2 regions of the Lysinibacillus sp. NPDC093712 genome follow, and region 2 is predicted to be linked to the other one. Evidence: riboswitches for the same ligand, from Rfam matches in the RefSeq annotation. Region 2 holds a riboswitch; the other holds the start of a gene.

Region 1 (5,410 bases), on a different contig from region 2:
GTCTACTAGCACCTTTGAAGGGGGCCCCTCCTCAACAATTACACCTTTATCCATAAACACAACACGGTCTGCAACTTCCTTCGCAAACTCCATTTCGTGTGTAACGATCAGCATCGTATTTCCGGCATCTGCTAGCTCACGCATTACTTTTAACACTTCCCCAACCATTTCTGGATCTAGCGCGGATGTTGGCTCATCGAAAAGCATTACATCTGGGTTCATAGATAATGCACGAGCAATGGCTACACGTTGCTTTTGACCACCAGAAAGTTGACGAGGCTTTGCATTAACATATTGATCCATCCCGACGATTTTAAGATATTTTAAAGCTGTTTTTTCAGCTTCTTCTTTTGATCGCTTTAACACTTTCACCTGTCCAACTGTACAATTTTTTAGCACATTATGATTGTTAAACAAATTAAACTGTTGGAAAACCATTCCTAAATGTGTACGATAAGCTTGAACGTTATGTTTTGCGTGTAAAATATTTTCCCCTTTATAAATAATTTCCCCACCATTTGGTGTTTCAAGTAAATTAATGCAACGAAGGAGTGTTGACTTGCCGGATCCTGATGAACCGATTAGACATACAACCTCTCCTTTTTCTACTTTAAAATTCACATCTTTTAATACTTGGTTACGACCAAATGATTTACTTAAATGTTCTATATGAATGATTGCCATTTGTTCGTTCCCCCTAGTCAATTTCTTTCAGTTCTTTTTGATATGCATCCGGACCGTCAAGACGTTTTTCTACATATAGCAAAATTCTTGAAGCCGTAAATGTCATAATGAAGTAAAGCACACATGCGACAAAGAAAGATTCGAAATAACGGAAGTTGTTACCCGAAATCGATTTCGTTTGGAAAAATAATTCCGTTACACCAATTACACTTAAAACGGCAGTATCTTTAATATTCATAATTAATTGGTTACCTGTTGCTGGTAAAATGTTACGTGCAACTTGTGGTAAAACGACATTCATCATAATTTGCACATGTCCCATGCCAATCGCAGAAGCAGCCTCGTATTGCCCTTTATCGATTGAGACAATCCCACCGCGTACGATTTCCGCCATATATGCCCCAGTATTCAGTGAAACGACTAAAATACCAGCTGTAATAAAGTGCATATCGATGCCAAAAGCAATATCTAGCCCGTAAAATACTACCATTGCCTGTACAATCATTGGTGTACCACGGAAAAATTCAACATAGCATGTCAGTATAAAATTAATACATTTTAATAAATAATGTTTTATACTTTTTTTACGAACTGGAATGGTATGCATAATCCCAATAAAAAATCCGATGAATGCACCAATAATTGTACTGATTGTTGAAATGAGTAACGTATAATACGCTCCTCGTAAAAACATTTGCCAGTTGTTTTCTATAATAGAAATGATCCATTCTAAACTCATGATGTTCCTCCTAACAACGTGTTGTTGCTTTATATCAATTATGCCTTTTGTGAAATCATCTCTTCATTTGAATTAATTTGCTTTATTCAAAATATGTGACACACTTCTTAGACATGACTTTATTCAGAATGACTGCCTCTCTGAACAAATTAAATATGATAAAGGCTGTCCCAGTCGCTTTTAGCAAAATGTCACGACTTTCAATTAGTAAAAATCAACTTCTCTTTTCATAATTTGTAGGTGAATTTTCACTTGGAAAAAAACAGCATACTTGAAATTGCCGGTATGCTGTTTTTTCGTTAAGGACAACCCTATCTCTTTTTGTATTACTGAGCTGCAGGTTGTTGAAGAATAGCTTCTTCCATAATTTTTTGGCGATCATCTTCTGAAATACCTTTTAAGATTTCATTGATTTTATCTAGACTAGCATCACCTTTACGTAAACCAACTGCAATTGAAGTATTTGAAATATCTGTATCAAATCCTTCTTCAAAAGATACAAATGTGAATTTGTCATTAGCTGCTGCTGCCGAAATACCTTCTGGACGTTCAGCTACATAGCCATCAATTTTGCCAGCTTCTAGAGCTACACGCATTGCAGAGAAGTTTTCCATCGCTGTTTGCTTTTCTACACCTTTAATTTGATCGATAACATTATAGTTAGATGTATTTAGCTGAGATGTAACTTTTGCACCTGAGAAATCTTGAATTGATTTTGCCTTTTCATACTTGCTACCTTTTTTAATTACCATTACAAAATCAGAAGTATAGTAGTTTTCAGTGAAATCGATTGTTTGTTTACGTTCTTCTGTTGGAGACATTCCTGCTACAATCGCATCGATTTTTTTTGACTGAAGCGCAGGTACTAAACCATCCCATTCCATTTTTACAACTACTAATTTTTTACCTAAACCTTCAGCGATTTTTTTTGCCATTTGTACATCATAACCGCCTGCATACTCTGCATTATCGGCAATTTTTACTGCTCCGTTTGCATCATCTTGCTGAGTCCAGTTAAAAGGAGGATAACCTGCTTCCATCCCAATGCGGAATTCTCCACCAGTTTCTTCCTTTGAACCATCACCTGTTGTCTTTTCATCCTTGTCACCAGAGCCACAAGCCGCTAACACGATTGCTGTCATTGCTGTTAACATAAATAACAACCATTTTCTTTTCATCTAAAACTCCCCTTTTCTGTAAAAAAAATAAAGCAACTGTACAAAAAAAGACCTAAGTTTTGAACTTAGGTCTTACCTTTTATTGACAGTTGCCCAAATCCTCACTATAATTTCCATGTTTCCGAGATAGCACAACCTAGTAAACTGGAATTTAATTTACTAGGACAGTCCTGCACTTATTCACTGCAGACCCAGCATAAAAGTACGAGCTCCTTTTATACTTCGGCGATATTTCCTTCTCCATTACGTCTTCGCTTGCTTAAACTCAGCAATGGACTAATAAATACCGCGCCTCTACCTCACAAAAAACAAAAGTGAGGTTTGTTTATTTAATTAATATATAAATATTACTATAAAGCTAGCATAGTCGTCAAGATAATTTTATCATTTTTCTGACTAATTACAAAATTAACCTATAATCCTTCTAAAATCCATAAATAAAGTAGAATAACATTAACTATGTTTGCCATCATTTCACAAATTTTTATTATAAAAAAACAAGATTTATAAACCATAAGAATCGATTTTTCTGTCAAATAAAGGCCATTTAGACCATCAAGGAAATTCCATTATAGCGGAAATCAATCTAAAATGAAAAAACCCTGCTAAACAGTTAAGTTTGCAGGGTTTGAACACTTAATTTATCGGATTAAGAATTTAATAATAAATCTTCTGGATTTTCAAGTAACTCTTTAACAGTTTTAAGGAAGCCTACAGAATCTTTACCATCGATAATACGATGGTCGTAAGATAATGCTAAATACATCATAGGACGAATTTCTACTTCGCCATTTACTTCTACAGGGCGTTTTTTAATTGAGTGCATTCCTAAAATAGCAGCTTGTGTGCCGTTCATAATAGGTGTTGACATTAATGAACCGAATACACCGCCATTTGTAATTGTAAATGAACCACCTTGAAGATCAGCTAAACCTAGTTTTTTATCGCGTGCTTTTTTAGCTAAGTCTGCAATTGAATCTTCAATTTCAGCAAAGTTTTTACGGTCAGCATCGCGTACAACTGGTACTACTAAACCTTCTTCAGTTGATACAGCTACACCAATATCAAAGAAGTTATTTAAGTGAATTTCATCGCCAACGATTTGAGCATTCACATAAGGGTATTTTTTAAGCGACGCAACTACAGCTTTTGTGAAGAATGACATGAAACCAAGCTTAGAGCCAGTAGACTCAAAGAATTGATCTTTTTTACGAGAACGTAATGCCATAACATTTGTCATATCTACTTCATTGAATGTTGTAAGCATAGCAGTCGATTGCTTAACTTCTAATAAACGTTTAGCAATTGTTTGACGACGACGGCTCATTTTTTCAACTGTAACACGTGACTCATCAACAGCTACTACTGCTTTTGGAGCTGCTGGTGTTGCTTGAGGTGCTGCTACAGGTGCTGTACCGTGAGCTGCAACGTCTTGTACACGTACGCGACCTTGTGGATCAACTGGAGATACAGCTGCAAGATCAATACCTTTTTCACGAGCAAGTTTACGTGCTGCAGGAGATGCAATTACACGCTCGCCAGAAGTTTCTTCCACAACTGGTGCTGCTGGTGTTGGTGCAGCTACTGCTTGAGGAGCCGCTGGTGTTGGAGCTTCCGCAACTGGTGCTGCTGCTGCAGGTGCAGGTGCTGCCCCTTCGCCCGCTTCTACCACTGCGATTACTTGACCTACAAGAACAGTATCGCCTTCTTCAGCTAAAATTTGTGTTAACACCCCAGCTTCTTCAGAAATGATTTCAGCATTTACTTTATCTGTTTCAAGCTCAACGATGAATTCACCTTTTTCCACGCGGTCTCCCACTTTTTTAACCCACTGTGCAATACTACCTTCTGTAATCGATTCTGCTAATTCAGGGACTTTAATTTCAGCCACTTTCATTTCCTCCTTTGATTAACGTGCATGCGTATCATGCACATAAATGGGCTACTGCCTTAGGTATGTAGCCCAGCTTCCAGTAATAATAATATCTTTAGTTTACTTTTACCGTTTCAGCAACTGCTTCTTCAATTAGAGCTGATTGAGCTGCTTTATGAGAATCTGCATCACCTTCTGAAGTTGAGCTCATTGCAGGACGGCCTACATAACGAAGCTTTTTGCCTTCAGATAGTTCATATAATGTTTCCAATGCGTAATTCCAAGTACCTTGGTTTTTAGGTTCTTCTTGTACCCATACGATTTCTTTAGCGTTAGGATACTTAGCAATAATATCAGCAACTTGCGCTGTTGGGAATGGGTAAAGTTGCTCTACACGAACAATGTGTAAGTGATCGAAACCTTCTCCATCTTTCACGCGGTCTGCTAAGTCAATCATTACTTTACCAGTACCTAATACAATTCGTTCAACAGATTTAGTTTTTGAACCTAAACCTGGTTGCTCTATTACTTCTTGGAATGAGCCATTTGCTAACTGTTCAGCATTTGCTGCAGCTAATGGATGACGAAGTAAAGATTTTGGTGATACAACGACTAACGGACGCACACCTTCTGTTTCTAACAATGCTGCTTGACGACGCAATAAGTGGTAGTAGTTTCCTGCATTTGAGCAGTTTGCAACAAACCAGTTATTTTCAGCAGACATTTGTAAATAACGCTCCATACGGCTTGAAGAGTGTTCAGGACCTTGCCCTTCATAACCATGAGGTAAAAGAATGACGAAGCCAGATTTTTGACCCCACTTAGAGCGTGCCCCTGAAATGAAGTTATCAAACATCACTTGAGCCATGTTCGCGAAGTCACCAAATTGCGCTTCCCATACTGAAAGTACGTTACCTTTTTCTAAATTGTAACCGT
Region 2 (5,410 bases):
TTACGTTTACTTTTGTTATTGGGTAGTCTGTATCGCCCGCTTCAATTTTTGCCAAATCAAAAAAAGTATAGATAAGCTGGAGTACTTCTTCCGTTTTTACATGGATACCTGAAAGTAAACGATTGCGTTCTGCATCGCTTGCCGAATGTTGTAGCTGCAACATTTCTGTATAGCCTAGCACAACTGTTAATGGCGTTTTTAAATCATGCGAAATATTGGCAAGCATCTTTTTCATTGAACTTTCCGTTTTTCGATGTTTGGCTAATATTTTGTGCGTATCATTCAGTAATGTATTTATAGTAGTAAGCAGTTGCTGTAGTTCTTGATTCGAAGTAGCAACTAAAATTTTCTCGTTTGATTGTTCGTTCATAATGGCTTGTAGTTTGGTGTGCATGTATCTGAGTGTAACGTTTTGCTCACGTTTTCTTTTCAACTGCAAAAGAATGATTGCTAAGAGAAAAAGAATAATGGTAGATAGAAATAATATCATACGCCTAGCCCTCTAATTTATAGCCAATTCCCCAAAGTGTTTTAATATGCTTTGGGTTGGAAGGGTCATCTTCAATTTTTTCTCGCAATCTTCTTATATGCACATTAATAATATTTTCATCACCATAATATTCATCATTCCAAATGAGTTGATAGATTTGTTGTTTAGTAAATACACGATTACGATTTGTAATAAATAGCTTTAAAATAGCGAATTCCTTTGAAGTTAGCTTCACCTGTTGTTGGTCCTTTTCAACTGAGAAATTAACGACATCAATCACCAAGTTACCGATAGTCAATGTCCCCTTCATTTCCTCCATCGGGCTTGAATATTGTGTGGCCCTTCTTATTGCAGCTTTCACACGCGCTGAAAATTCCAACATGGAAAATGGCTTTGCAATATAATCATCCGCTCCTAATCCAAGACCTAATGCTTTATCTACATCACTGTCTTTTGCCGACATCATAATAATAGGTAGCGCTTCTTTTTCTCGAATTATTTTTAACACTTCTAAGCCATCTAGTTTAGGCATCATAATATCCAAAATAACTAAATCAAACGTTTTACTTAAACAAATTTGCACTGCTTCTTCACCATTTGTAACGGATGTAACGGCAAAGCCCTCCATTGTTAAAAACTTGTCAACCATTTCTCTTATGGTCTCATCGTCTTCAACAAGTAATATATGTTTTTGCATGTTTAGGCACCTCTTTTCAATAAAGCATTATCTTTAATTCCCATCTGCTTGCACAGTTTTACATTTTTATCCTGTCTTTATATAGCTTACCATATGTTTTTTTAAAAGTGCCAGGCACTCAAACAATTCTCAAACAATTTACCAAGCTAAAATCAGTCTCCTGCGCCGCACACAACGGAAATCAACGGCAAATAAATAAAAGCTGCCCTATAATTAATAGGACAGCTTTTATTTCTATTTTTCTACTTTTAAATCACACTTTTGCAGTGGAATCATTTTCGTTTTATGTTTTATTTTATAGCCCAACCACAAGACGATAAACAGCGGTATACCAATATATGAAACAAGGACGCCGTACCAGTCAATTGAATCGCCTGTGAAAGCTGTGTAGTTTTGACCAATTACAACAATCATACACACTGTAAATGCAAAGAGTGGCCCGAATGGATATAGCTTTGCTTTATAAGGTAGTAATTTGGGATCTATGCCTTGTGCTTCAAAAGCTCTACGGAAGCGGTAATGACTAAAGGCAATACCAAGCCATGCAATAAAGCCTGACATCCCAGATGCGTTTAAAAGCCACATATAGACAACGCCATCACCAAAGAATGATGCTAAAAATGCCAAGCAACCTACTGCTAATGTCAACAGTAATGCGTAAATTGGAATTCCGCGACGGCTTAGCTTAGCGAAAATCTTAGGTGCATGTCCATCTACTGCTAATTGCCATAACATACGTGATGATGCATATAATCCAGAATTACCTGCAGACAACATCGCCGTTAAAATAATGCCATTCATTAATGAAGCAGCAAAGGCAATTCCTAAGCGGTCAAACACTAATGTGAATGGTGAAACAGCAATATCTTCAGACAGTAAACGAGCATCTGTAAATGGAATTAACATCCCAATTGCTGCAATGGCTAAAATGTAAAATAAAATAATACGCCAAAAGACAGACTTAACAGCCTTCGGAATATTTTTACCAGGATCATCAGTTTCCCCAGCAGTTATCCCTAACAGCTCTGTTCCTTGGAACGAGAAGCCTGCTGCTAGAAATATTCCGAATGTAGCAAGGAAGCCACCGTGGAATGGTCCATCACTTATAAAGAAATTCGTAAAGCCTACAGGAGCTTGCCCACCTAAAATACCAAAAATCATCAATAGGCTGACGATAATGAAAACAATAACAGTCACAACTTTTATCATTGCGAACCAATATTCACTTTCACCATAGCTTTTTACAGATAGTAAATTAAATGTTAGTACAATCGCAATAAATATGACTGTCCATAGTGCCGAAGAGCTGTCTGGGAACCAGTACTTCATTATAAGAGAAACTGCTGCAATTTCAGCGGCAATTGTAATCGCCCAGTTATACCAGTAGTTCCAGCCAAGCGCAAAGCCAAGCGCTGGATCTACAAATTTTGTTGCATACGTACTAAATGAACCTGATGAAGGCATATAAGCAGCCATTTCACCTAAGCTTGTCATTAAGAAGTACACCATAATGCCGATTAATGCGTAAGCAAGAAGTGCACCACCTGGTCCAGCCTGCGCTATAGCACCACCACTTGCAAGAAATAGCCCAGTTCCGATCGTACCGCCTAACGAAATCATTGTTATATGGCGGCTTTTTAATTCTTTTTTCAACTCTGGTGCTTTATGACCGAGCTGATTAGTTTTTATCTCACTCACGTTAAAGCTTCCTTCCTTTTCTAAGAGGCAAAAAAATGCCATCACATGAACGTTGTGATGGCTAAGTAAATCCTCTGTTTCTTAAAAATGATAGCACAACACGTTGTCCAACGTGACAGTTCTGTTCCTTTCGGAGACAGCCCCAGCATGAGGTTTTCAAGTCCCCTCACACTTCGGCAATATTTCCTTTCGGCTAACATCTTCAATGCTTGTCATTTCCATTAGCTTACTTATAAATACCGCGACCTCTACCTCAATACAAACATGAGGCATATAATTATTAAATTTATGATGTGTCTTAGTTTAACATACGACCTAAGACATTTCAATAAAACGATTAATGTTCTGTATTTTATGAATATTCTACTATTTTTATTGATGTGATAAAGTGTTATAGTGGTTCGAATTATAATTGTTCTATCAGGGAGGTACTTATTTTGACAACTAACGAGGAATCTACTTTTCCTAGCAGAAAGATTAACTGGAAGGGCACAACGCTCTTATTAGTCATCGGTGTAATTTTTCTTGCTTCGACTTTACGTATGCCATTAACGGTTGTAGGACCAATTATTTCCTTCATTCGTGAGGATCTCGGTATATCTAACGTACTTGCAGGCTTTCTAACAACAATTCCATTGCTTGCATTCGCGCTAGTGTCACCTATTGCCCCATTAGTTGCAAGAAAACTGGGTCTTGAATTAACACTATTTATATCAACGATTTTATTAGCGCTAGGAATTGTACTGCGCTCACTTGGAACTACTGGATTACTCGTATTTGGTACAATGATAATAGGTGTAGCTATTTCATTTGGCAACGTCCTAATTCCAGGGCTACTTAAAATGAAATTCCCTTATCATGTTGGATTACTGATGGCATTTTTCACAATGTCCATGAATTTAACAGCTGGAATTGGTGCTGGTATTAGTTATCCCATAGCCAATGCATCTCTTGGCTGGCAAGGTGCACTTGCAATCGCTCTAGCCCTTGTCGTAGTGACGATTTTTATTTGGATTCCACAATTAAAATTTAATAAGCCTGAACCAACTGTAGCCGCTACGAAAGAACGTATACCATTGTGGAAATCACCAGTTACTTGGGCAGTCACTGGCGCGATGGGTTTTCAATCATTATTATTTTATACAACCGCTGCTTGGATTCCTGAAATCTATATTGCACAAGGTATAGCCGCAGATCGTGCAGGTTGGATGTTTTCCATCATGCAAATTTCACAAGTACCTATGGCTTTAGCTGTACCGATTATCGCTAGTAAAATGACATCACAGCGACCCCTCGTTTTAATGTTTACTGCCTTTTATTTCATCGGCTTTACTGGCCTTGTCATGGAATGGACTAGTCTTGCTGTATTGTGGATGATATTGCTAGGCTTAGCAGGTGGTGCTTCATTTTCACTTGCAATGATGTTCTTTACACTTCGTACACGTACGGCATTTGAGGCAGCAGATTTATCTGGCTTTGCGCAATCATTAGGCTATTTATTAGCCGCAGTAGGTCCTATTTTATTTGGTTACTTACATGATTTATTTGGCGGCTGGGATACAGCTGGATGGCTGTTTGTTGTCGTTGCGGCATTACTATTCTTCTGTTCGTTTAGAGCTTCTAGAAATGAATATATAAATTAAAAAAAGGTAGCTCATCATACTATGAGCTGCCGAGCTTGTCGACAAAAGGGATTAAGAATAGAAATCTTAATCCCTTTTGTTATTTTTATTGTGAAAAATGGGTTCTTACTTTCGTCTTGCCATACTTTTCGAGCATCCCCTCTCTATGAAGCTGTTTGAAGCTGTTTGAAGTTGATTGGAGTGGAGGGCGGGCGACTCCGGCTCAGAACGCACAGTACGTAAGACGCAACAGATCGCGCGTTAGCGAGGGTTGCGGCTTACGTTGTGCCCGCGGAAATCAACGGCAGTAGACCTCTAAATTTGTTTAATGATTAAAGCAGACGACTATCATATATAATCATAAGTGCGATAATCGTACTGTATTTTCATTTTTTCCTTTGAAAGAGCGTGTTGACACTAGTTAATTGGAGCGGAGGACGGGCGACTCCTGCTGGAACAGCACAGTACGTAAGACGCAACAAACCGCGCGTTAGCGAGGGTTGCGGCTTACGTTGTGCCCGCGGAAAGCGCCCGCCCGTAGCGGAAATCAACGGCAGTAGTCATCCCTATATTAGTTTTAAATAAAAAAGGACTATAGACAAATTCGAAAAACTTCGAGTTTGTCTACAGTCTGGGCAGCTCATCATCTATGAGTTGCCTCTTTACGTTTAGTAATGCGGTTTCTGATAAAAATAATTTGGTGTATTATAAACATTGACATAAGGCTTATGAAAAATATGTGTCGTTGCAGGAGATAACGGCGGAATCAACCAAGTCCAGTTGCCTGTTAAGTCACGGCCTGCCTTCTGCTCAGCCTCTTCAAATAGCTTAAATTGCTGTGCAGCAGTATGATGATCGACTATACTTACACCATCTTCTTTAAAGGAATGCAGAACAGCAATA

What was found. A riboswitch is a leader RNA that binds a small molecule or an ion and turns the genes downstream of it on or off. The one in region 2 is predicted to bind lysine.
Region 1: it holds a riboswitch for lysine, as region 2 does, so the genes downstream of both, ACQKNX_RS06020 (transporter substrate-binding domain-containing protein) here and ACQKNX_RS17755 (amino acid permease) in region 2, are expected to answer to the same signal.

What each region holds. Positions count from the first base shown of each region.
Region 1 is NZ_JBNNUU010000001.1:1,149,993-1,155,402, forward strand. Features, by position in the region: gene ACQKNX_RS06010 (amino acid ABC transporter ATP-binding protein) at 1-684, opposite strand, end outside; gene ACQKNX_RS06015 (amino acid ABC transporter permease) at 698-1,423, opposite strand; gene ACQKNX_RS06020 (transporter substrate-binding domain-containing protein) at 1,750-2,601, opposite strand; lysine riboswitch at 2,721-2,906, opposite strand; gene odhB (2-oxoglutarate dehydrogenase complex dihydrolipoyllysine-residue succinyltransferase) at 3,251-4,492, opposite strand; gene ACQKNX_RS06030 (2-oxoglutarate dehydrogenase E1 component) at 4,590-5,410, opposite strand, start outside.
Region 2 is NZ_JBNNUU010000004.1:488,532-493,941, forward strand. Features, by position in the region: gene ACQKNX_RS17745 (sensor histidine kinase) at 1-490, opposite strand, end outside; gene ACQKNX_RS17750 (response regulator transcription factor) at 495-1,187, opposite strand; gene ACQKNX_RS17755 (amino acid permease) at 1,422-2,885, opposite strand; lysine riboswitch at 2,969-3,144, opposite strand; gene ACQKNX_RS17760 (CynX/NimT family MFS transporter) at 3,323-4,528, shown strand; gene ACQKNX_RS17765 (nitric oxide synthase oxygenase) at 5,176-5,410, opposite strand, start outside.